2 linked regions of the Lacticaseibacillus paracasei subsp. paracasei genome follow. Each later gene encodes a partner of the first gene's protein in a complex. Links are inferred from orthologs where the notes say so. Each region holds a gene or a part of one and is shown on either strand. Other genes may lie near its edges. The genes, in order: secY and secG.

Region 1 (8,470 bases):
GCAGATAACGACAAGAAGACCGTTATTCGTACATGGTCCCGTCGTTCCACCATTTTTCCAAGTTTCATTGGCTACACCATCGCCGTATATGATGGTCGTAAGCATGTCCCAGTTTTCGTGAGTGAAGACATGGTTGGTCACAAGTTGGGCGAATTCGTTCCTACGCGTACCTTCCGCGGTCATAACACCGACGACAAGAAGACAACAGCACGCTAGAAAGGAGCACAACATTCATGGCTGATCAAATTACGTCTGCAACGGCAACGGCCAAGACAGTTCGGATTGCTGCTCGCAAAGCGCGCCTGGTAATCGACTTGATTCGCGGTCGCGATGTTGCTGAAGCATTGGCAATCTTAGAATTCACCCCTCGATCCGGTTCACCGATCATCGAGAAGGTACTCAAGTCTGCCATCGCTAATGCAGAACATAACTATGACTTAGATGCACAAAACCTTTATGTAAGCAAGGCTTACGTCAACGAAGGCCCGACCCTCAAGCGGTTCCGTCCTCGTGCCAAGGGGAGCGCATCACCAATCAACAAACGGACAAGCCACGTTACCGTGGTTGTATCCGAAAAAGAAGCATAAGGAGGGATAACGCGTGGGTCAAAAGATTAATCCAACCGGTTTCCGTGTCGGTGTCATCCGTGACTGGGATGCCAAATGGTATGCAGACAAAGACTTTGCAGCCTTTCTGCATGAAGACATTGAAATCCGAAACTTCATTAACAAGAAGCTGCAAGATGCTTCCGTATCACGTATCGAAATCGAACGTGCCGCAAAGCGCGTCAACATTTCCATTCATACTGCTAAGCCGGGTATGGTTATCGGTAAAGGCGGTTCTGAAGTTGAAAACTTGCGTAAGCAGCTGAACAAGCTGACTGGCCGCCAAGTTCACATCAACATCGTGGAAATTAAGAAACCTGATCTGGATTCCAAGCTTGTTGGCGAAAACATCGCCCGTCAGCTTGAACAACGGATCGCTTTCCGTCGTGCAATGCGTCAAGCAATGCAACGGACCATGCGAGCAGGTGCCAAGGGGATCAAAACCCAAGCTTCCGGTCGTTTGAATGGTGCGGATATTGCACGTCGCGAACATTACAATGAAGGCTTAGTACCATTGCATACCTTGCGTGCCGATATCGACTACGCATGGGAAGAAGCCGCAACAACTTATGGCCGTATCGGGATCAAAACCTGGATCAATCGTGGTGAGATTTTACCTGAAAAGCCAAAGCAAAATAGTGTGAAAGGAGGGAAATAATCAATGTTAGTACCTAAGCGTGTAAAGCATCGTCGCGAATTCCGTGGGAAGATGCGCGGTGCAGCTAAAGGCGGCCGTAACGTCGATTTCGGTGAATATGGTTTGGAAGCATTGGAATCCCACTGGATCACCAACCGTCAGATCGAAGCTGCTCGTGTCGCAATGACCCGTTATATGAAGCGTGGTGGGAAAGTATGGATCCGCATTTTCCCTCATAAGTCCTACACCAGTAAAGGTGTTGGCGTCCGGATGGGTAATGGTAAAGGTGCACCAACTGGATGGGTTGCTGTCGTTAAACGTGAAAAGATCATGTTTGAAGTCGGTGGCGTTTCCGAAGCAGTCGCAAAGGAAGCTTTGCGTTTGGCATCCAACAAACTCCCGATCCGTACCAAGATCGTTTCACGCGAGGAAGTAGGTGGGCAATCAAATGAAGGCTAAAGAAATTACTGCATTAACCACTGCTGAGATGCTCGACAAAGAGAAGCAATATAAAGAAGAGCTGTTCAACTTGCGCTTCCAACAGGCGACTGGCCAATTGGAAAACACCGCTCGCTTGAGTCAGGTTCGGAAAAACATTGCACGGATCAAAACGGTCCTTCGGCAACAGGCACTCAATAAATAATCGGAAAGGAGACATTTACCTTGGCAGAACGTAATTCTCGTAAGGTTTATCAAGGCCGCGTGGTCTCAGATAAAATGGACAAGACGATCACCGTGGAAGTCAGCACGGTCAAGATGCACCCTGTTTACGGCAAGCGTATGAAGTACTCCAAGAAGTATTACGTGCATGATGAAGACAATACCGCTAAAACTGGCGATATCGTGCGGATCGCAGAAACACGTCCTTTATCACGCAATAAGCGTTTCCGTTTATTGAACATTGTCGAAAAGGCAGTTATCATCTAATCAATTTTTCGGATGAAAGGAGGACCATTCCGTGATACAACAAGAAAGTCGCCTTAAAGTGGCGGATAATTCCGGCGCGCGCGAAATCCTGGTGATTAAAGTACTTGGCGGTTCATACCGTAAGACTGGTAACATCGGTGATGTCGTTGTCGCAACTGTAAAACAAGCAACACCAGGTGGCGTTGTCAAGAAGGCTGACGTTGTCAAGGCTGTCATTGTACGGACCAAGTCTGGCGCCCGTCGCGCTGACGGTTCTTACATCAAGTTCGATGAGAACGCAGCAGTTATCATTAACGCCGACAAGAGCCCTCGTGGGACTCGTATCTTTGGACCTGTGGCACGTGAACTGCGTGACGGCGATTTCATGAAGATCGTCTCCTTAGCGCCCGAAGTACTTTAATCATTCTGACCAAATAGGAGGTGCGATACATGAAGTTCAAAACTGGTGACAAAGTGCGGGTCATGCGCGGCAAAGATGCCGGCAAAGAAGGCCAGATCACTAAAGTCTTGAAGGACGCTGATAAAGTTGTCGTTGAAGGCATTAACATGATCAAGAAGCACCAAAAGCCTAACAATGCTAATCCGCAAGGCGGTATTATCGATAAGGAAGCACCTATTCACGTGTCCAATGTGATGCTTCTTGATCCAGATACCAATAAGCCGACACGGATCGGTTCTGAAGTTAAAGATGGCAACAAAGTGCGGATTGCTAAGAAGTCTGGCACCGCAATCGATAAATAATAGGGAAGGAGGACAAACTTTTTCATGGAGAATCGTCTTGAAGAACGTTATAGCAAAGAAATCGCTCCTGCATTGGTAAGCAAGTTTAACTACAAGAGCACCATGCAGGCACCGAAGATCGAAAAGATCGTTTTGAACATGGGTGTTGGTGATGCGACTCAGAACGCCAAATTGCTGGATGAAGCAGTTGACGAACTGACCCTGATCTCTGGTCAACATCCACTGATCACCAAGGCTAAGAAGAGTATCGCTGGCTTCCGTCTGCGTGAAGGCATGCCAATCGGCGCAAAGGTTACCCTTCGCGGCGAACGCATGTATGATTTCTTGGATAAGCTGATCAATGTCTCCCTGCCGCGTGTGCGTGACTTCCATGGTATTTCCCCCAAGTCCTTCGATGGTCGCGGGAACTATACCTTGGGTGTTAAAGAACAACTGATCTTCCCAGAAATCGATTACGATAAGGTTAATCGTGTTCGTGGGTTGGATGTTGTCATCGTTACAACGGCAAATACTGATGAAGAAGCTCTCGAATTGCTGACGCAAGTCGGGATGCCATTCGCCAAATAAGGGAGGTCCGCTACTTGGCTAAGAAGTCAATGATCGCTAAGAACAATCGGCCTGCAAAATTTGCAGTCCAGGAATATACGCGGTGCCAACGTTGTGGCCGTCCACATTCCGTTTATCGTAAATTCAAACTCTGCCGGATTTGCCTTCGTGAGTTAGCACATGCCGGCCAAATTCCAGGCATGCGCAAAGCTAGCTGGTAATCACTAGACAAAGGAGGTTAAATCAATGGTCTTGACCGATCCAATCGCAGATTACTTGACCCGGATCCGTAACGCCAACATGGTGCGTCACGAATCCTTGGTCGTACCTGCATCTAAGATGAAAAAAGACATTTCTGAGATTCTGAAACGTGAAGGGTTCATCCGTGACTATGAAGTTATTGATGATGACAAGCAAGGCGTTATCCGCATTTTCTTGAAGTATGGTAAGAATAATGAACGGGTTATCTCTGGCTTGAAGCGGATCTCCAAACCGGGTCTGCGCTCATACGTTAAAAGTGATGCTGTTCCTAAGGTCTTAAACGGCTTAGGGATTGCTATCATCTCAACTTCCGAAGGTGTTATCACCGACAAGGAAGCTCGTGCCAAGAACGTCGGCGGCGAAGTACTCGCCTACGTTTGGTAATTCAATATATCAAAAAGGAGGTGCCGATAAGTGAGTCGTATTGGTTATAAAGTCATTAAAGTCCCAGCCGGTGTCACCATCACAAAAGATGGCGACAACATTACGGTTAAGGGCCCGAAAGGCGAATTGACCCGTCATTTTGCCCCGGAAATCGAAATGCACCAGGAAGGCGACGAGATCAACTTCACGCGTCCTGATGATTCCTACAAGGCTGTCCACGGAACAATGCGGGCCAACTTGAACAACATGGTCGTCGGGGTTACCGAAGGCTACAAGAAAGAAATGAAGTTGGTCGGTGTCGGCTATCGTGCACAAAAACAAGGCGAAAAGCTTGTTTTGAACGTTGGCTATTCCCATCCAGTTGAAATGACCGCGCCTAAGGGTGTCACTGTTGAAGTTCCAAGCACCACTCAGATCATCATCAGCGGGATCTCGAAACAGGTTGTTGGCCAGTTTGCAGCCGTTGTTCGTTCCGTCCGTGCACCTGAACCTTATAAGGGTAAGGGGATTCGTTACGTTGACGAACATGTCCGTCGTAAGGAAGGTAAGACTGGTAAGTAGTCTTAACCTTCAACAAATTTAACAAGAGGTGAACATTGTGATTTCTAAGCCAGATAAGAACAAGACTCGGCAACGGCGTCACGCCCGCGTACGAGGCAAGATTTCTGGTACGAGCGAGCGCCCACGCTTGAACATTTTCCGTTCGAATAAAAACATCTACGCACAATTAATTGATGACGTAGCGGGTGTGACGCTAGCAAGTGCCTCCACTCTTGATAAGGACATTAAAGATCCTGAAAACAAGACTGCTGCTTCTGCACAAGTTGGCGCGTTGATCGCCAAGCGTGCTGTTGCTGATGGTCATAAAGTTGTGGTCTTTGACCGTGGTGGTTATCTGTACCATGGTCGCGTTGCTGCGTTAGCTGAAGCAGCACGTGAAAATGGCCTCGAATTCTAGAAAAAAGGAGGATAACCAACACATGGCATCATTTATCGATCCAAACCAATTGGACTTAGAAGACCAAGTCGTTTCCATCAACCGTGTCACGAAAGTTGTTAAAGGTGGACGTCGTCTGCGTTTTGCTGCGATCGCGATCGTCGGTGATAAGAATGGTCACGTCGGCTTTGCAACTGGTAAGGCCCAAGAAGTTCCTGAAGCGATCCGTAAAGCTGTTGACGCGGCCAAGAAGAGCTTGATCGAAGTACCGATTGTCGGCACAACGATTCCTCATGAAGTTATCGGCCATTTTGGCGCCGGCGAAGTTTTGCTGAAGCCTGCTGAAGAAGGTTCTGGGGTTGCTGCTGGTGGCGCTATCCGTTCCGTCATGGAACTTGCCGGCATTGCTGATATTACCAGCAAGTCACTCGGCCGTAACACCCCGATCAACATGATCCGGGCAACGATGGACGGGTTGACACAACTGCGTACCCGTGAACAAGTTGCTGAATTGCGTGGCGTTTCTGCGTCATCATTAGAAGACTAGGAGGTAAACACATGGCTCAATTGAAGATTACTTTGACCCGTAGTGCTGCCCACCGTCTTCCTAAGCAACGTAAAATTGTGAAGGAATTAGGCTTAGCTCGAGTTAATAGCTCAGTGATCAAGCCTGACAACGCAGCCACTCGTGGTGCGATTTTCCAGATTTCACACTTGGTTTCCGTTGAAGAAATCAAGGATTAATAACATTATTTCGACAAGGAGGTGCCCAAGAGTATGCAATTGCACGAATTAAAGCCGAGTGTCGGCTCCCGTCATTCCCGCAAGCGTCTGGGCCGTGGTACTTCTAGCGGTCAAGGTAAGACAGCTGGTAAAGGGACAAAGGGTCAATTGGCACGTCAGGGCGGCAAAACGCGTCTTGGCTTCGAAGGTGGCCAGATGCCATTGTTCCGGCGTATGCCAAAACGCGGTTTCAACAACATTAACCGCAAAGAATATGCTGTTGTTAACCTTTCCGATCTTAACCGCTTCGACGATGGCGCCGAAGTAACCCCAGCAGCCTTGATCGATGCTGGTATCGTTAAGAACGAAAAGAACGGCGTCAAGCTGCTGGCAGACGGCAAGCTTGAGAAAAAACTGACCATTAAGGTAGCAAAGGCTTCTGCTGCAGCGAAGGCTGCTGTTGAAGCAGCTGGCGGTTCGATTGAGGTGATCTAATGCTGAGGACCCTGAAAAACGCGCTCAAGGTTAAAGACATCCGTAACAAGATCCTCTTCACTTTAGCGGTTTTATTGGTCTATCGATTAGGTACACTGATCGCAGTGCCCGGGGTCAATGCAAAGGCGCTGCAATCAATCGGTTCGACAGGCCTGATCTCACTGCTGGATACTGTCAGTGGTGGCGGACTGGCCCAGTACTCCATCTTCTCGATGGGGGTCTCACCGTACATTACGGCACAGATTGTGGTTCAGCTGCTGCAGATGGATATCGTTCCGAAGTTTGTTGAATGGAGCAAGCAAGGGGAAGTTGGTCGGCGTAAGCTGAATCAGGTGACTCGTTACTTAACCATTATCTTCGGGTTCTTTCAGGCAATTGGGATTACGGCCGGCTTTCAAACGTTAAGTTCGATGGGCTTGGTCAAAAATCCGTCTGTTAGCACCTATATCACGATCGGGATCATCTTAACCGGCGGCACCATGTTGCTGACTTGGATGGGTGAACAGATCACTGATAAAGGTCTTGGTAATGGGGTTTCCTTGCTGATCTTTTCCGGGATCATTGCTCGCTTGCCTTCTGGCCTTCAAGAGCTATACCGCGATAACGTTCAGGTATACTCTGGTGCCGAAATCTGGAAAGGGATTGCCTTCATGGCAGCCTTAGCCATTATCGTGATCCTAGTGATCACGTTTGTCACATGGGTACAGCAAGCAAATTACAAGATTCCGATTCAATATACCCGGCGTGTCACCAGCGCAGGCAGCAACAGCTACTTGCCTTTAAAGGTCAACGTGGCCGGCGTTATTCCAGTTATCTTTGCGAGTTCCTTCATCGTAACTCCGCAAACAATTCTGATGGCTTTTCAAAAGAATCATAGCGGTGATGGCTGGTATCAAGTCATGACCAACATCTTCAATATGCAAAAACCTGCCGGGACTGCGATCTACACGCTTCTAATCATTCTTTTCACGTTCTTCTATGCGTTTGTTCAGGTCAATCCCGAAAAGGTCTCTGAGAACTTAACCAAACAAGGCAGTTACATTCCAGGCGTTTGGCCAGGAAAAGAAACCGAGAATTATATCTCGCGTTTACTGATGCGGTTATCAACCGTCGGGGCATTGTTCCTTGGCCTGGTTGCATTGCTGCCACAGTTAGCTGCCAACATTTGGGGCTTGCCACAGTCAATCGGACTGGGCGGCACAAGTCTCTTGATTGTCGTCATGACAGCGATTGAATTGGTTCGTCAGTTAGACGGCTTACTCATGAAACGCGAGTATATCGGTTTCATTCGCGGAGACTTGATTAAAGGCGACAGTAAAAAATAAACGTCATTTAAACAGAACGTGAGTCAGCTTGATTAGAGTCCAATGTGTAAGCGAATCTGAGTATGATGACCGGGTTCGGTTATTGTGTTTAAGAGCGTTTATACGTCAGGTTCTAGTCTGGCGAGCGCGTTTAGAGGAGGATGCAACGTGAATCTCATTTTAATGGGACTTCCCGGTGCAGGGAAAGGTACTCAAGCAGAACGGATCGAAGACACTTATCCGATTGCACATATTTCAACCGGTGACATGTTCCGAGCTGCGATGGCTGCTGGTACCGCATTAGGTAAAGAAGCGAAAGGTTTCATTGATAAGGGGCAACTCGTACCGGACTCGGTCACGAATGGCATTGTCAAGGAACGACTCGCTGAATCTGATACCGATGCTGGTTATATGCTTGATGGCTTCCCGCGCACCATCCAACAAGCAGAGGCACTCGAAACGATTACAGCCGATCTGAAGAAACCGTTAGATGCTGTCATCAATATCGATGTTGCACCTGCAAAACTAGTCGATCGTTTGTCTGGCCGTTTTATTTGCAAGACATGCGGCGCGACTTATCACAAAATCTACAACCCGCCAAAGGTTGCCGGCACTTGTGATCGTTGCGGCGGTCATGAATTCTTCCAGCGTGAAGATGACAAACCGGCAACGGTTAAAAATCGCCTCAAGGTAAACATCGAAATGAACACACCGCTGTTGGACTTCTATGAAAAGAAGGGCCTGCTTCACACGGTTAATGGCGACCAGGACATTGATAAGGTGTTTGCCGAGATCAAAGCGATTTTGGCTGCTGTGGCAAAGTAAGTGCTTGGACGATTGCACGCCCCTCATGACTGTTTTCAAAGTCGAAGAATTATGGTACAATATCGCGGTATGCGGTGAGTGCCAA
Region 2 (8,288 bases), 1.6 Mb from region 1 along the record:
TTGCTGATGGACAAGCTAGAAGATCGATTTTTGATGCTCAGATCAGCATTAGCTTAATGCCACTGGGCGTTTAATACCGTGCCTTCAAAGCGCGCTGAACCTCGCGTTCCTGATCCTTGCGCTTTAAGGTTTCACGTTTGTCGTAGTTATGCTTCCCTTCAGCCACACCAATCAGAACCTTGGCATAGCCGTGTTTTAGATACATCCGCAACGGCACAAGCGTGACACCTTGGCGCGCTGTCATTTGACCTAACTTGCGAATTTCTCGTTTGTGCAAGAGCAGCTTGCGATTACGCATTGGGTCAACGTTGAATAAATTGCCCTCTTTATACGGACTAATGTGGACGTTTTCTAACCACGCCTCATTATTCCGAATTCGGGCAAAACCGTCACGTAAATTAAGTTTGCCATCACGCACGGATTTGATTTCGGTACCTGTCAGCGCAATACCGGCTTCGTAGGTATCAAGAATGTTGTAATCATGACCGGCCTTTTTATTCTGGGCGAGCAGGTTGTCAGGTTTTTGTCGATGTTTCTTCGCCATTGAACCATCCCCCTTTCAAAAGTTCCCAGCGTTATTTAGTGCCGCGCTTGGCATTATAGTGCTTGCCTTGATGTGGCGCACCAGCTGGTTTGCGTGGTCGATTGTTGTGTTGATTACGATTTGGCCCACCATGGTTATTATTGCCAAAACCAGGCTTGTTGCCATTTGGCCGACGTTCACGCCGGTCTTCTTTTTTGACGAACTTGCCCAGATCACTTGTTGGCGTATTTTCATCAGGAATCAATGAAAAGTCTACCTGTCGTTGATCAATATCAACATTATCAAGTTTAACTCGCAAAGACTGGCCAATTCGGTACGTGCGCTTGGTGCGTTCGCCAACTAAAGCCATCTGACTATCGATGAATGAATAATAATCATCGGTCATCCGCGTGATATGAACAAGCCCTTCTACGGTGTTCGGCAAAGCCACAAACATCCCAAAGCTCGTCACGCCGCTAACAACAGCATCAAATTCTTCGCCGACCTTATCAGCCATAAATTCAGCTTTCTTAAGATCGTCAACTGCACGCTCAGCGTCAATGCTCCGCCGTTCCGCCATGGATGCCTGAGCTGCAATATCTGGTAATTTCTTATTCCAGCTTGCCTTGATATCGTCGCCAGTGCCTTCAACCGCATAATCACGAATCAAGCGATGAGCGACCAAGTCAGGATAACGCCGAATTGGACTGGTAAAGTGGCAGTAATACTTTGCTGCCAAGCCAAAATGTCCAAGTGGATCTGGTGAATACCGAGCCTGTTTTAAACTCCGCAGCATTTTAACGCTCACCATTGCTTCTTCAGGCGTGCCGGTGACATCTGTCACAACATCCTGAAGTTGCTTTGGGGTGATTTCTTTGCCTTTTTTCATCGGCACGGTGATACCAAAACTAGCAATGAATTCCATGAATTCTTTAATGCGGTCGGCATCTGGTGTTTCGTGAACCCGGTATAAGAATGGTAAATGTTGCTTGTTGTAATGTTCAGCGACGGTTTCGTTAGCGGCCAGCATGAAGGATTCAATCATTCGTTCTGACACACCACGCTCACGCAGAACAATGTCTGTTGGGTGACCCATATCATCAACAATGATCTTGGCTTCGTTTTCTTCGAAGTCAATGGCACCTCGAGCATGCCGCATCTTGTAAAGAATTTGATGCAGTTGAACCATGTCTTCAAACATCGGCACAAGTTCCTGATACTCGGCCATCACTTCTGGGTCATGGTCGGTCACAATCTTGTTGACGTTGTTATAAGTCATCCGCGCATGGCTCTTGATGATGCTTTGATAAATCTCGTGATTAACCACGTGACCATCTTGATCAATTTCCATATCACAAGACATCGCCAAGCGATCAACGCCAGGATTCAACGAACAAATGCCATTAGACAGCCGGAATGGCAGCATCGGAATGACACGGTCGACCAGATACGTACTAGTCCCGCGATCAAACGCTTCTTTGTCCAACGCTGAGCCTTCTGTAACATAGTGCGACACGTCTGCAATATGCACACCAAGATGGAAGTTTCCGTTTGGCAATTTCCAAACGACAACGGCATCATCGAAGTCTTTACTGTCGTCGCCGTCAATCGTCACAACGGCTTGATCGGTGATATCTTTACGGTTCACCCGTTCTTCTGGGGTGACATGATCCGGGATATCATTAGTTTGAGTCATTACCTCATCAGGAAACTCAGTCTTGATATGGTTTTGCATCACTAATGACATAATATCCACACCGGGATCATTCTTATTTCCCAATGTTTCAACCACCATGCCATACATCAGCTTCGGATGGTGTTCATTAGGAAATTCCGTAATCTCGGTAACCGTCATGTCGCCTAATTGCGGCATGGTACCAGTGTCTTTGACATAAACCGGAAAATTCTTCAGTTTCTTCTCGTGGCTGACAACCATACCAATAAAACCAGACTTGGCCCGATCTTTGTCGGAAAATGGTTTGAATTCGCCTACAAGTGTCGTTAGGCTGCGTTCAACAACCTTAGTGATTTCGCCTTCTGGTCCACGCGTATCGTTTGGGCGTGCTTCACGGACGGTACGGACTTCAACGGTATCACCGTCCAAAGCAAAATCAGTGCTCGTTGACGGCACATAAACATCATTGTCCTGATCTTCAATCGCAACGAAACCAAACCCTTTTTCATTGCCATGGAAAATACCTGTCAACACTTTAGGCGTGCCGCCCCAAGCATAACGGCCTTCACTAATGGGATGGATTAAATTGTCATTTTCCATACCAGTTAAGGCTTGAACCAGCGTTTTAAAATCAGTGCCTTCGTTTAATTTCAAGGCACGACTCAGCGTCTGGACCGAATAATCAATCTTCGGATTTTTACGAAATGTTGCTAAAAGTTCATTACGAATATGGCCAACTGTGGTCATGCTATCCCTCGTTTTCTTGTTGCATAAATGCGATAACGTCTTGTTGTAGTGCGTGATGCGCCGAATTCACGGTGATCACATGTTTGGCATTGTCATACCAATGGAAATCTACTTGCGGTGCATTGATGAGTGCATCCCGTAGCTGATAGGCCAGCTGCCCATCAACTAATTCATCAGCACCGGCTTGGCCGATAAAGATCGGCTTATTAACTAAATACAGATCGGCGGCAACCCCAGTGGCGAAATTGTCAATCGCCGCCAGCTGGCCTGGTAAGTAAGCCAAAATCTGAGTACTTTCGTCCGGTACACCTGCCAAACGATTCATATATTGTGCGTATCTCAGAAACCCTGGCACGAGATGATGCTTGCCCGGTAAGATCGGCGATGAAAAAACGCCGCCAGCTGTGACACCGGGTAATATTTCCAAAGCTTTCATGGCGAAAATACCGCCGAGTGATAATCCAAAAACAAAAACACGGTCATACTTTGCTGTCATATGCGAAACAGCCGCGCTGGCCTCTGCCCACCAAATATCTGGGTTGCCCTTAGTCACAATATCCATTGGCTCAATGGTACCATGTCCCGTGAACAACGGCGCATACACGCCATACCCAGCCCGCTGCAAGGCCCGCCCCATGAAGTTCATGTCGTTTGGGCTGCCAGTATAGGCATGCAGCAAAACAACACCGGTATCAGTGCCCTCGTATTCGAATGGTTGCGGTTCACGAAAGATCATGATGGGTTTCATCCTTTGTGGCAAGTGGCTGGGTGGACAAGTGGAACTTCAATCTCTTGGTGAAAAGGCTCGATATTGCGGTGAAAAAACGGTTGTAGGTCTTGTCTATTGGCGGATAAAGTCAGCCTTGTCATATGGTTAGCTATTCCACCGCAGTTGCTGTCGAAACGCGTTTCCTGGCCCAGAAACCGGGCCAATGAACGCTCTGCAAAAAAAGTCTCCTGAGTACCAGGAGACTTTCGTTAATGGGCTTCCAGATATACCAGCGCGATTGCGAGGCCGAAGAAAATAACACCTAGTACAACGGTGACTTTCTCCATGAAAGCTTCGAAGCCGCGGGATTTCGTCTTCCCGAAAAGATCTGTTGCCCCACCGGACAATGCGCTTAACGCATCTTGTTGTTTGCTTGGTTGCATTAATGTTGCGATCACGATCAAAATCGAATCGATCACAAGAAATGTGGTCAATAAACTTTGCAAGTTGTTGCCTCCCTTGCGAAAAATCTCACCCTAGTAGTTTAGCATAAAAGCAACATAAAGGCGAACGCATTCTACCTAAAAGAGGCATCTTTGCTGAAATCCACCTTTTTAGCTACTTGAACCGTCTCACAGCAAGTAAAATAACTCACAATAAAAGCACGTCAACGTCCTGACAGATAACTTGCTCATGAGTTTTGGTGCGTTTTCCCCAACGCCGCCGATAGCGCATCAATCCGCCGCTTGACCCGAGCACGTTGGGTCGCATCCGTTAACAGCACCAACGTATCACCTTCACGGATCAAGGAATCACCATGTGGAATCACTTCCTGTTCGCCACGCCGGATTCCGATTAGTAATGCTTCTTTAGGCCATGGCATATCGCGGACCATTTTGCCATTCAAGGGACTGCCGAAGAAAACCGGTATTTCCAGTCGGTCGGGTCGATGAAGCTGTTGAACTGTTTTCGGCATTGTCATTTGCTCGAGTAACGCTTCATAGATCGGCGCACCGCCAAGCAAATCAACCACGAGATAAGCAGTTAACGATAGAACCGCTAACGGCATCAAATGCGTCAAATTACCAACCATCTCCGTTACCAATAGAATCGCAGTAAACGGTGCTTTTCCAATGCCAGCAAAGTAACCGGCCATTGAAAAAATGATTAAGTTCATGATATAGACGTGCGGCAATAAGCCGAGTTGATTCATGAAGACGCCATAAATGGCACCGATCACGGCACCCAAAGAAAGAATCGGCAGAAAAATGCCACCTGGTAATCCAGAACCATATGAAATCATTGAAAAAACGAAACGTACAACAAAAATTGCGATCAATACAAGCAAAGATGGCACATACTGGCCAAAACCGACAATCAAACCATTGCCACCACCAAGTAAGTTTGGTGCAAAATAGCCAACCAGAATCACCAGCAGAAACGGTACAATGCCTTGTAATGGCCGCGGTAAATGTGTCAAGTTGCGATACCACCGCGGCATCACCAACAAGATTCGCTGGTATAAGTACCCAAACAAGCCCAAAAGAATGCCTAGCAAAATTAAATGCCAATAACTCGATACAGGTAAACTACGCGAATAGCTTAAATGCAGCACCGGAACAAGTCCGAAAACATTCAGTGAAACAAAATCCGATCCAATTGCCCCAGCCAATGCCGTTAACCAAACAAGCGGTGAGAAATTATGATAAACCTCTTCTAAGACAAACAAGGTCCCAGCAATGGGTGCATTAAACGCCGCCGCCAAGCCAGCAGCGGAACCGGATGCAATTAACAATCGCCGATCAGTTCCTGATAGCTTGAACCCAGCAGCTAAACCTTGCCCGACTGAAGCGCCTAACTGAATCGACGGTCCTTCCCGTCCGAGAAACAACCCAGGCCCCAGCGCCAGAACACCGCCGACAAATTTTCGCCAGAGGATCGACCACCAGTGCATCTCCAATTCACCAGCCAATTGGCCTTCAACTTGCGGAATCCCAGAGCCAGAAATATAGGGCTCTTTCTTGAGAAGCCACGCCACGATTAACGCCAAACCAAGATTGACACCGATCAACAACGCCCATTGCCACCAGACAAACGGCGCTATTCGCAAGTGCCCATATACCAGCCGACTATAGCGCAGCCCTACTTCAATACAATAGCGAAACGCGCTGACAACAGTGCCGCTCATTAAACCAACGAGTAGTCCGAGTAGCACAAATCGCAGGCGAGTAACGTCAAATTTTTCTTTTACAGGTCGTGCCAAGTAATTCCCCTCCAGTACAACATGATCTCAGTATATACCTCTGGCTGGGAATCAAAAACGACTCAGTCACCCGAGTCAGCAAAACCAATTATTGTTTTTCTTGCCGAGCCACCCAAACCAACATTACACCGATTAACAAAGTGATAAGCGGAAATGGATATGTGGCCCATGTTTGGATCATGACGCTGGGAAAGGTCCAGGCTAACACGTTGTACAGCAAAGTTAGCACCAGTGTCAGCACATACCAGTAACGGTGCGTAGGATCCATGAACCAGCCAATCAACGCATAAATGATCAACCCGTATAAAAGCACAATCCCGATTAAAACAACTAAGGCGCCAAAAATCTGGCCAGATGCTCGCAAGCCGACATCCCACGTCATCCATAACATCGTCAATCCTAAAACAACTTCTAGCCGAGCAAACACGGTGAAAAATTTTTTCATACGATCTATCCCCTTTTAGTCAAATCTGATGACCCATCTGCTTGCAACTGGCGGTCATATTCACGGGTGATCTTCAAGCCGAACATAACGCCAGCGGCCAGTAACACGCCGATCCCTGCAACTACAAATAAAGTTGCGACACCAAAGCGATCGGCGATGGGACCAGCAAAGATCAAGCCGACCGGCCCTGGCAGACTCATTAGCGCATTCAAAATCCCCATAACCCGTCCGAGCGTCTCAGGAGCATAGCTTTGCTGATACATCGCGATCAGAGGCGTGTTGAAAAACGGCCAAGCTAAGCCAGCAACGCCATTCAAGATAAGAAACCATAAAAAGCCATTTTCAGTTCGTGGCAAAACACCACTTAATCCAAACGTCACGCCAATGACCACCATCCCCCAGACAATCGGATGAATACGATCACGAAAATGGCCAAAGACGCTAATGAGCAGGCCGCCAAGTAACGAGCCAGCAAAATAAACAACTTCAATCAACCCAGCTTGACCGACAGTGCCATGAAAATAACGCATGGTCATTAAAGGATACATACTAGCGGCTGGCATGAAGGCAAACGTCGTCAACATGCCAATTAAAGTCATATACCACAGGCCACGATTGCCTCGCAACAATTGCCACCCGACCTTGGCATCCTGCGCAACATGGACGGTTGTCCCGACCAAGCGATTTTCTGGAATACTAACGAACAACAGCAAGCTGACTCCTAGAATCGCACCTAAAACATCTAACAAAATCAAAAGCGGCATCGGCATCAGGCCAAAAAGGACAGCTCCCAGTGCCGGCGCAATAATCATGTTCGCCGAATTCACTACACCGAGTTGACCGTTCACGCGCGTCAACTGATCACCAGGGACCATGGTTGGCAAAATAGCCTGAATCGTCGGCATCTGGAATGTTTGTGCCAACGCCCGCACCAGCAACGACACAAAGATCAGCCAAACAGGAAAAAAGCCACCGAACTCGCCAACGGCACTCAAAATAAGTGCCACCATAGCGGCGACAATATCCGGTACAATCAACAACATTTTCTTGTTCAAGCGATCAATATAAGGCCCGACAAAAGGACTCAGCAAAATCGTCGGCAACATACCTAATAAAGTAGCAATGCTGAGAATCGTTGCAGAACCAGTTTTAGCCGTTAAGTGCCAAATGATCGCATACTGAACCGTCATACTGGTAATGCCAGAAAGAAATTGACCAAGCAAAAAGATAGCAATGTTTCGTTGCCAATGAGGTGGCGTCGTTTGCATAGAAAACTGTCCTTTCATTTGTGCTTATCCCTAGTATACAGAAAGGTGCACCCGACAACCGCGATTCAGTCTCACCGATTAAAAAATCCTGATTCTTTCAACCCAAGCGACCTCGCTAAAACCACGCCATTTGGTCGAAGCCACTTATGTTCCGGCTTCTAAGCGCTCCTGTTCGCGCACAATTAAACGCGCTCGCTGGCGCAGAAACCTGCATGTAAGGACCTTGAACTTACAAACTCTGGTTTCTAACCGCGCCAGCTCACGCTCCACAAAAAAAGCACGCTCCTTAACGGAAACGTGCTTTCCAAGCTGCCAACTAATTAAGCAAATTAGTCGATTGCTTTCACATTGTAGAAGGACTTGCGGCCCTTGTACAAGGATTGTGCACCCAGTTGATCTTCGATCCGCATTAACTGGTTGTACTTAGCGATACGATCTGTCCGGCTCATTGAACCAGTCTTGATCTGGCCAGCGTTGGTTGCAACAACCAAGTCAGCAATCGTTGTATCTTCAGTTTCACCGGAACGATGTGAAACAACAGCTGTGTAACCAGCTTCTTTAGCCATTTCGATGGCTTCGAAGGTTTCGGTCAATGTACCGATCTGGTTCAGCTTGATCAGGATGGAGTTAGCAACACCCATATCGATACCCTTCTTCA

The links.
Region 2: the proteins of secY (region 1) and secG are in contact, whole or in part, in a crystal structure (PDB 5AWW), measured with the Thermus thermophilus proteins. The link is inferred for Lacticaseibacillus paracasei subsp. paracasei from one-to-one orthologs. Residues at the interface, in WP_096411648.1 of Thermus thermophilus: Leu14, Gln16, Arg17, Phe20, Ile34, Pro35, Pro37, Ile72, Arg108, Arg109, Asn112, Gln113, Arg116, Ile117, Ile120, Pro145, Gly146, Trp147, Phe152, Phe155, Val156, Val159, Thr160, Val162, Ala163, Gly164, Ala166, Leu167, Trp170, Glu173; in WP_223903268.1 of Thermus thermophilus: Tyr5, Ile9, Tyr12, Leu13, Ala16, Leu19, Val20, Val23, Leu24, Gln26, Glu27, Pro28, Gln30, Gly31, Ala32, Asp34, Leu35, Met36, Gly37, Gly38, Ser39, Ala40, Asp41, Leu42, Phe43, Ala45, Arg46, Val48, Tyr53, Thr56.

What each region holds. Positions count from the first base shown.
Region 1 is NZ_AP012541.1:2,568,276-2,576,745, reverse strand. Bases 5,496-8,418 are described here. They hold secY (preprotein translocase subunit SecY), read left to right. Parts: upstream 5,496-6,255; coding sequence 6,256-7,581; downstream 7,582-8,418. Other genes in these bases: LBPC_RS12620 (adenylate kinase), read left to right, coding at 7,729-8,385; rplO (50S ribosomal protein L15), read left to right, coding at 5,816-6,256; rpmD (50S ribosomal protein L30), read left to right, coding at 5,597-5,782; rpsE (30S ribosomal protein S5), read left to right, coding at 5,496-5,585. Outside these bases: rpsS (30S ribosomal protein S19), read left to right, coding at 1-216; rplV (50S ribosomal protein L22), read left to right, coding at 234-587; rpsC (30S ribosomal protein S3), read left to right, coding at 601-1,263; rplP (50S ribosomal protein L16), read left to right, coding at 1,267-1,701; rpmC (50S ribosomal protein L29), read left to right, coding at 1,691-1,885; rpsQ (30S ribosomal protein S17), read left to right, coding at 1,906-2,169; rplN (50S ribosomal protein L14), read left to right, coding at 2,201-2,569; rplX (50S ribosomal protein L24), read left to right, coding at 2,599-2,910; rplE (50S ribosomal protein L5), read left to right, coding at 2,935-3,477; LBPC_RS15965 (type Z 30S ribosomal protein S14), read left to right, coding at 3,492-3,677; rpsH (30S ribosomal protein S8), read left to right, coding at 3,703-4,101; rplF (50S ribosomal protein L6), read left to right, coding at 4,132-4,662; rplR (50S ribosomal protein L18), read left to right, coding at 4,700-5,059; more of rpsE, read left to right, coding at 5,082-5,495. UniProt on the Bacillus subtilis protein: The central subunit of the protein translocation channel SecYEG. Consists of two halves formed by TMs 1-5 and 6-10.
Region 2 is NZ_AP012541.1:966,066-974,353, reverse strand. The notes cover bases 2,543-5,283. They hold secG (preprotein translocase subunit SecG), read right to left. Parts: upstream 4,161-5,283; coding sequence 3,924-4,160; downstream 2,543-3,923. Other genes in these bases: LBPC_RS04865 (ClC family H(+)/Cl(-) exchange transporter), read right to left, coding at 4,346-5,283; LBPC_RS04875 (alpha/beta hydrolase), read right to left, coding at 2,947-3,681; rnr (ribonuclease R), read right to left, coding at 2,543-2,945. In the rest of the region: SsrA-binding protein SmpB, read right to left, coding at 71-544; more of rnr, read right to left, coding at 576-2,542; more of LBPC_RS04865, read right to left, coding at 5,284-5,917; LBPC_RS04860 (hypothetical protein), read right to left, coding at 6,006-6,362; LBPC_RS04855 (MFS transporter), read right to left, coding at 6,368-7,630; eno (phosphopyruvate hydratase), read right to left, coding at 7,960-8,288. UniProt on the Bacillus subtilis protein: Involved in protein export. Participates in an early event of protein translocation.